2 regions of the Pseudomonas sp. TMW22091 genome follow, and region 1 is predicted to be linked to the other one. Evidence: predicted binding sites of a transcription regulator. Region 1 holds the regulator's gene; the other holds the start of a gene.
The links. Region 1 encodes sigma-54, which starts transcription at its own class of promoters, with help from an activator protein. Its sites were predicted from a motif close to ANTGGCATNNANNTTGCTNT; they were not measured.
Positions count from the first base shown of each region.

Region 2: a site for sigma-54 is predicted at 1,546-1,565, ahead of flgB (flagellar basal body rod protein FlgB). Genes of this name have one in related genera too.

Region 1 covers NZ_SCFI01000011.1:106,134-110,186, reverse strand. The annotation lists gene lptA (lipopolysaccharide transport periplasmic protein LptA) at 1-87, shown strand, start outside; gene lptB (LPS export ABC transporter ATP-binding protein) at 87-812, shown strand; gene EQV93_RS18660 (RNA polymerase factor sigma-54) at 1,051-2,544, shown strand; gene hpf (ribosome hibernation-promoting factor, HPF/YfiA family) at 2,621-2,935, shown strand; gene ptsN (PTS IIA-like nitrogen regulatory protein PtsN) at 2,948-3,412, shown strand; gene rapZ (RNase adapter RapZ) at 3,415-4,053, shown strand, end outside.
Region 2 covers NZ_SCFI01000007.1:247,987-252,039, forward strand. The annotation lists gene flgD (flagellar hook assembly protein FlgD) at 1-619, opposite strand, end outside; gene flgC (flagellar basal body rod protein FlgC) at 635-1,078, opposite strand; gene flgB (flagellar basal body rod protein FlgB) at 1,082-1,489, opposite strand; gene cheR (protein-glutamate O-methyltransferase CheR) at 1,811-2,638, opposite strand; gene EQV93_RS15645 (chemotaxis protein CheV) at 2,652-3,614, opposite strand; gene flgA (flagellar basal body P-ring formation chaperone FlgA) at 3,691-4,053, shown strand, end outside.

The DNA.
Region 1 (4,053 bases):
AATGGCTCTAATGTCACCGCACCGCGACCACGCATCGATATGGTCATCCAGCCGAAGAAGAAAACTGACCAGCAGAAGGCCCGTTAATGGCTACTCTGAAAGCCCAGCATTTGGCTAAAAGCTACAAGAGTCGCCAAGTGGTACGCGATGTCAGCTTGTCAATCGACAGCGGGCAAATCGTAGGCTTGCTTGGCCCTAACGGCGCAGGCAAGACCACGTGCTTTTATATGATTGTCGGCCTGGTTCAGGCCGATCAGGGTCGCGTGCTGATCGATGATCTGGATGTCAGCCACCAACCCATGCACGGCCGCGCACGTGCCGGTATCGGGTACTTGCCACAGGAAGCGTCAATCTTCCGCAAGCTGTCGGTTGCCGACAACATCATGGCGATTCTCGAAACGCGCAAGGAGCTCGACAAGGCCGGTCGCCGTAAAGAGCTGGAAAGCCTGCTGCAGGAATTCCATATCAATCATATCCGCGACAGCCTGGGCATGAGCTTGTCCGGTGGTGAGCGACGTCGGGTAGAAATTGCCCGCGCTCTGGCTACCGCTCCGAAGTTCATCCTGCTCGACGAACCTTTTGCCGGCGTTGACCCCATTTCCGTGGGTGATATTAAACAGATCATTCACCACCTCAAAGCCAAAGGCATTGGCGTGCTGATCACAGACCACAACGTGCGTGAAACCCTCGATATCTGTGAAACTGCCTACATCGTCAACGACGGTCAACTGATCGCAGAAGGCGATGCTGAAACCATTTTGGCCAACAAGTTGGTTCGCGAAGTGTATCTGGGGCATGAGTTCCGCTTGTAAACCCCATCGTGAGTGGCCCCTTGTAGCGATAAACCTTGAACATCATTATGACGGTCAAGGTTTTTTCGCATTTGGGGCCCGCTTGCACGCCGCTTCTGAAAACATCTCAAACTAATTGGAAACGCCCCTAGTCAAACGTACTGGGTTCAGGCATATAATTTGCTTATGTTTGGCGCTCACGCGCCTTGGTAGTGGATGGCGCCATGCGCGCCGGCGAATAAGGTCTTAAGCCCCAGCCATGAAACCATCGCTAGTCCTGAGAATGGGCCAACAGCTGACGATGACACCGCAGCTGCAACAGGCCATCCGTCTGCTCCAATTGTCCACCCTGGATCTGCAACAGGAAATCCAGGAGGCTCTGGAATCAAATCCAATGCTCGAGCGCCAGGAAGAAGGCGACGACTTCGACAATTCAGACCCTCTGGCCGACAACATCGAGCAAAAACCCAATAACGATATTCAGGAGCCGTCGTATCAGGAGTCCACACCCACCGTGGACAACCTGGAAGAAGGTGAATGGAACGAACGCATTCCCAATGAGCTGCCTGTCGACACGGCTTGGGAAGACGTCTACCAAACCAGCGCCAGCAGCCTGCCAAGCAACGATGATGACGAGTGGGACTTCACCACCCGCACCTCGGCCGGCGAAAGCCTGCAAAGCCACCTGCTGTGGCAACTGAATCTGGCACCCATGTCAGACACTGACCGGCTGATTGGCGTAACGCTCATCGACTGCATCAACAACCAAGGGTATCTCGACGAGTCACTAGACGAAATCCTTGAGGCATTCGACCCAGAACTCGACATCGAACTCGATGAGATCGAAGCCGTTCTGCACCGCATTCAGCAATTCGAACCAGCTGGGATTGGCGCCCGCAACCTCAGTGAGTGTCTGCTTCTTCAATTGCGCCAGCTGCCGTCCAAAACGCTATGGCTCAATGAAGCCAAGCGCCTGGTAACGGACTACATCGACCTCTTGGGCGCCCGCGATTACAGTCAGCTCATGCGCCGCATGAAGCTCAAGGAAGATGAGCTGCGTCAGGTCATTGAACTGATACAAAGCCTCAACCCGCGCCCCGGCTCGCAAATCGAGTCCAGCGAAGCCGAATACGTGGTACCGGACGTGATTGTGCGCAAGGACAATGATCGCTGGCTGGTTGAGCTTAATCAGGAGTCCATGCCACGTTTGCGGGTAAACCCTCAATACGCTGGTTTTGTGCGCCGCGCTGATACCAGCGCCGACAACACCTTCATGCGCAATCAGTTGCAAGAAGCTCGCTGGTTTATCAAAAGCCTGCAAAGCCGCAATGAAACGCTGATGAAAGTGGCGACGCAAATCGTCGAGCACCAGCGCGGCTTTCTGGAATATGGTGATGAAGCCATGAAGCCTTTGGTGCTGCATGACATTGCCGAAGCAGTAGGCATGCACGAGTCGACCATTTCCCGGGTGACCACGCAAAAGTTCATGCATACGCCCCGCGGCATTTATGAGTTGAAGTACTTTTTCTCCAGCCACGTCAGCACTTCTGAAGGGGGCGAATGCTCGTCCACAGCGATCCGCGCCATCATTAAAAAACTGGTGGCGGCTGAAAATCAGAAAAAGCCGTTGAGTGACAGCAAGATCGCTGGTTTACTGGAGGCACAAGGTATTCAAGTGGCCCGTCGCACCGTCGCGAAGTACCGCGAATCCCTCGGGATAGCGCCTTCCAGCGAACGCAAGAGGTTGATGTAAGCCACGGGCCACCGCGTTTCAGTGGCAGGCTGTTCGGCCTGCCACTTTATGCAATGGCAACCGAAGGAGAAACTGCATGCAAATCAACATCAGTGGACAGCATCTGGAAGTCACCGACGCGTTACGCGCTTACATAGGCGAAAAATTCAAACGCCTGGAGAACCATTTCGACAAGATCACCAATGCACAGGTCATCATGAAAGTCGAAAAACTTCAGCAGAAGATTGAAGCCACCCTGCATATCCCCAAGGGTCCGAAGGAAGTCGTTGCGAACGCAGAGCATACCGATATGTATGCTGCAATCGACCTGCTCGCTGACAAGCTCGATCGCCAACTGAAAAAACATAAGGAAAAGTCCCAAAGCCTGCTTCAAGGCGCAACGGGGCGTTAATACTCCATACCCATGATTCGACTTGAAAATATCCTGACCCCTGGCCGTTCCCTTGTGAACGTGCCGGGCGGCAGTAAAAAGCGCGTACTCGAACACACTGCCAAGCTGATTCACGATCAGGTGCCTGATCTGGCCATGCAGGACGTTTACGAGAGTTTGCTTGCCCGTGAAAAACTGGGTTCCACCGGTTTTGGTAACGGCATTGCCATACCTCATTGCCGCCTCAAGGGTTGCGAGGCGCCTGTCAGCGCCTTGTTGCACCTCGATGCGCCCATAGATTTCGACGCCATTGATGGCGCGCCAGTCGACCTGCTATTCGTTTTGCTCGTGCCTGAAGCGGCCACCGATGCTCATCTGGAACTGCTCAGGCAGATCGCCAGCATGCTCGACCGCAAAGACGTGCGCGACCAACTGCGCGCAGCCAGCAGCAACGAAGAGCTGTATAAGGTTGTTCTGGACGTACAGAGCGATCATTAATCATGCGCTTAGTCATCGTTAGCGGACGCTCAGGCTCCGGAAAAAGCACTGCACTGGCTGTCCTCGAAGACAACGGTTTCTATTGCATCGACAATCTGCCCGCCGGGCTGCTGCCAGAGCTGGCAGAGCGTGCGCTGATTCATACCGAATTGGCACAGCCGCTGGTTGCCGTGTCCATTGACGCACGTAACTTGCCCAGCCATTTGTCGCGTTTTCCGCAACTGCTTGAAGAGGTGCGCAACCGGCACATACAGTGCGATGTGCTGTTTCTGGATGCCGACGAAGAAACCTTGCTTAAACGCTTCTCTGAAACACGCCGGCGTCACCCACTGAGCAGCGCCAGTCGCTCTCTGGCCGAAGCCATACGTGACGAGAACCTCTTGCTCGGGCCCATTGCCGACCTGGCTGACCTGACGATCAATACCACCAACCTCAACCTCTATCAGCTGCGCGATACCATCAAGCTGCGTTTGCTGAACAAACCCGAGGCCGGGACCGCATTTTTGGTTGAGTCGTTTGGTTTCAAGCGTGGCATGCCGGTCGATGCCGACTTGGTGTTCGATGTGCGCTGCTTGCCTAACCCGTACTGGAAGCCAGAGCTACGCGAGCAATCGGGGCTGGACAAGCCGGTCGCAGACTAC
Region 2 (4,053 bases), on a different contig from region 1:
CCGGCAGGTAGGTGGTGAGAGCCGTGCTGCCGGTGTCAGTTTTGCTGGCTGCCGTAAAGGTGTAAGAACCTTTATCCAGCAGTACGCCCTCATCATCCTTGCCGTCCCAGGTAAATTCACTGTTGCCGGCTTGCTGTGTACCCAGATCCAGGGTTCTGACCACTTCACCGTCTGCATTGGTAATGGTGACCGTCGGCGTGGAGTTGGCATCAGCAACCACGACCGTGCCGTTGAATGCCTTGCCGCTGGCCGGGTCAACATACGCTTCGCTGGTTTGCACGATCACCGAACGGCCCACCAGGGACGAAGCCTGCAAGGCTTGCGAGGACTGGAAGTTACCCGAGATCGAGTTCACCGTGTCATTGAGGGTGGTGATGCCTTCCAGGCTACTGAACTGCGCCAACTGCGCGACAAACGCGGTGTTGTCCTGCGGGTCCAGCGGGTTCTGGTTTTTCAGCTGGGTCACCAGCAATTGCAAAAATGCATCCTTGCCCAGCGAGGAGCTGCCGGACACCGCCTTGGAAGCGGCTGCCAGACTGTTGTCAGTCGTGGCGGTCTGGGCGGAATTGGCGAGTACCTGATTGAGGGTCAAGCCGCTAGTGGAATCGGTCACACTCATTTGCGTTGCCCCTTATCACTGACCGAGCGTCAGCACCTTCTGCATCATGGTTTTGGCGGTGTTCATCATTTCCGCGTTGGTCTGAAACGAACGGCTGGCGGAAATCATGTCAGCCATTTCTTCGACCACGTTGACGTTGGGGTAATAGACATAGCCCTTGGCGTCGGCAGAAGGATGGTTGGGCTCGTAACGTGCTTCAAGGTTGCTCTGGTCTTCGACCACACCCAGCACCTGGACGCCTTGGCCTGCGGCATCCTGATTATTGAACAGCGAATCGCCGGTGCCGTTTTGCGCACCCTGAAACATCGTGGCAAACACAGGATGACGGGCGCGGTAGGTCTGATCGAGGCTCGACGAGACGGTGTCGGCGTTGGCGATGTTACTGGCGACGGTATTCAGACGGGTGGTCTGGGCACTCATGCCACTGCCGGCAATATTGAACACACTGGCTAGAGACATGAATTACTCCCCGCGCAGGGCTGACATCAGCCCTTTGAATTTACTGTTGAGCAGGGTGAAGCTGGCCTGAAAGTTGACCGCATTCTCTGCATAGTTCGACTGCTCAAGCTGAGCGTCCACGGTGTTCTGGTCGATCGAGGGTTGCATCGGCGTGCGGTACTGAAGCGTTTCGTCGCCCATGCTCAGGCCTTGGGCTTCGATATGGCGGCTGTTGGTCTTGTTCAGGGCAAACGTGCCGTTCTGGTTCTTGTCGTTCTGTGCAGCGAGCACAGAGGCAAAATCCAGATCCCGCGCTTTGTAATTCGGGGTATCGGCGTTGGCGATATTGTTGGCCAGCACTTCGGCACGTTGTGCACGAAAGCCCAGGGCTTGTTCATGGATACCGAGCGCTTTATCGAAGCTGATGCTCATGTCGGGAAACCTTTGTCAGCTGACCTGAAACGGATTCAGGTGTGGATGACAGGTACAGAGCAAACCTCGTGCCAGATTGAACAACCGCCTGTTTCAGGGCTTTGCGCAGGGAGTGGACGGCGGCAATGCCAGAAAAGCGGCAAAGGCTGACCGCTGACTGCCGCTTTTCTGCCGCCCGGTCGCACGTACTCCCTCGTAGCAGCTGCCGAAGGCTGCGTCCGATTGCGCAGCGATCGTAACAATGAGCACTCAGGTTTAGCGCTCAGCGACGACTGCGTCGCCGAACGCCGCCTTCGGCAGCTGCTACGGGTTAACGCAAGTCTATTTCGCCTGATAAATGATCCCGGGGCTGCATTGCACCATCTGGTAATGGTCGGGCAAACCGTTGAGGGCTTCCGACGCGCCCAGAAACAGATAACCACCCGGCTTCAACGTGCTGTGGATTCGCAGCAAGATGTCTTTTTTCATCTCGGCCGAGAAGTAGATCAACACATTGCGACAGAACACCACGTCAAACTTGCCAAACGCGGCGTAGCTGTCCAACAGGTTAAATGAACGAAATTCCACTCGATTCTTGATCGGCGCCTTGATCACCCAACGCCCCGGCCCCTTGGGTTCGAAGTAGCGCTGCAAGCGCTCCTGCGACAAGCCTCGGCCAATCGCCAAATTGTCGTACTCACCGGTTTTGCACGTATTGAGCATCAGACTGGACAAATCAGTGGCAAAGATCTGTGCGCCCGCCTTTAATTGCCCGGGATTGCTGCGTTCAAACTCGTCAATGCTCATCGACAGCGAATACGGTTCCTGCCCCGATGAGCACGCGGCCGACCAGATACGCAAACGCTGCCCCGGATTGGCCTTGATAAATTCAGGCAAGACTTTGTTCTTCAACACTTCAAACGGGTAAGTGTCCCGAAACCACAAGGTTTCATTGGTGGTCATGGCATCCACCACCTGCTCACGCAACCCGCTGCGAGGCTGGCTTTGCATGCGCTGAATCAACTCACCCAGCGACTTGATGCCCTGCTGCTCCATCAGCTTGTTAAGGCGACTCGAAACGAGGTACTGCTTGTTCTCACCCAGCACAATGCCACAGGCTTTTTCCAGGAAGCCCCGGAACTGTTCAAAATCCAAATTAGCCGTCGACAAATGATCCTGCCTCTTAAATCGTGTTGACCGCCAGGGGCTGACCCTGGCTCTGGTCTGCTGCTTTAATCCGGTCAACTACCCGGGATGCCAGGTCATCGGGCCGAAACTTGGCCAGAAAGTCATCAGCACCGACTTTCTTGACCATCGCCTGATTAAAAACCCCCGACAAAGAAGTATGCAGAATGATGTGCAAATTTTGCATGCGTGGATCGTTGCGGATCTCGGCTGTCAGGGTGTAACCGTCCATTTCCGGCATCTCGATGTCCGAGATCATCATCAGAAATTCCTCGGCCGGGTCTTTCCCCTCCTCCACCATCTGGCGCAGATAGTTAAGCGCCTGACGGCCGTCGTTCAACGAGACCACCTCGACCCCGACCGTTTGCAGGCAACGGGCAACTTGCTTGCGCGCCACCGATGAATCGTCAACGGTCAGCACCCGTAAAGACAAGGCTCTGGTCTGAGTGTCGACATCCACCACTCCCTGAGAAATGGTTTCAGGCGTTGGCGACACTTCAGCCAGCACTTTTTCCACATCGATGATCTCGACCAACTGCTCATCCATGCGCGTCACAGCCGTCAGGTAATGGTCACGGCCTGCACCCTGAGGTGGCGGATGAATGTCTTCCCAGTTCATGTTGACGATGCGTTCGACCGAGCGAACCAGAAAGCCCTGAGTCTTGGTGTTGTACTCCGTGATGATGACAAACGGGTTATCCCGTTCTTTCAGTGGACCCGCGCCGGTGGCCATTGCCAGATCAAGAATTGGAATAGTCGCGCCGCGAATGCTTGCCACGCCGCACACCACCGGATTGGATCGAGGCATCATTGTCAGCTTGGGGCATTGCAGCACCTCCCTGACCTTGAACACATTGATCCCGTAAAGCTGCGGCCCGTCCAGACGAAACAGCAACAGCTCCAGACGGTTTTGCCCCACCAATTGAGTGCGCTGGTTAACCGCATCCATCACCCCAGCCATACTCAGCTCCTTTTAAAACTTTAAGTTACGACACTCGCCGCCCGGTAAACGGCACGGGCTTTGCTATTTATCTTTCATGAATACCAAAACGACAAATTCCTGCCGCGAATCCAACGCCTTCAGCCTGCGCCGTCGATGCTTGAGTCTGTTGGCAGTCGCGTGCCTGATTAGCGTAGGCAAATATTCCTACGCTGATGGCTTTACTTCTCCTACGCAACTTATCGGCGTCACCCAAGGCTTTCTTGAGTTCACCGTCGAAGACTACCTTGCCACTGGTCAGATAGAAGGCCGCTATGAGATTCAAGTAAACAATCTCGACCCACGCCTGCGTCTGGCCGAGTGCGACAGAGAATTGACAGCCACCCTTGAAAGCCCGGCTCAACCCATGGGCCGAGTGATCGTGCGGGTTCGCTGCGAAGGCGCCTCACCCTGGACCATC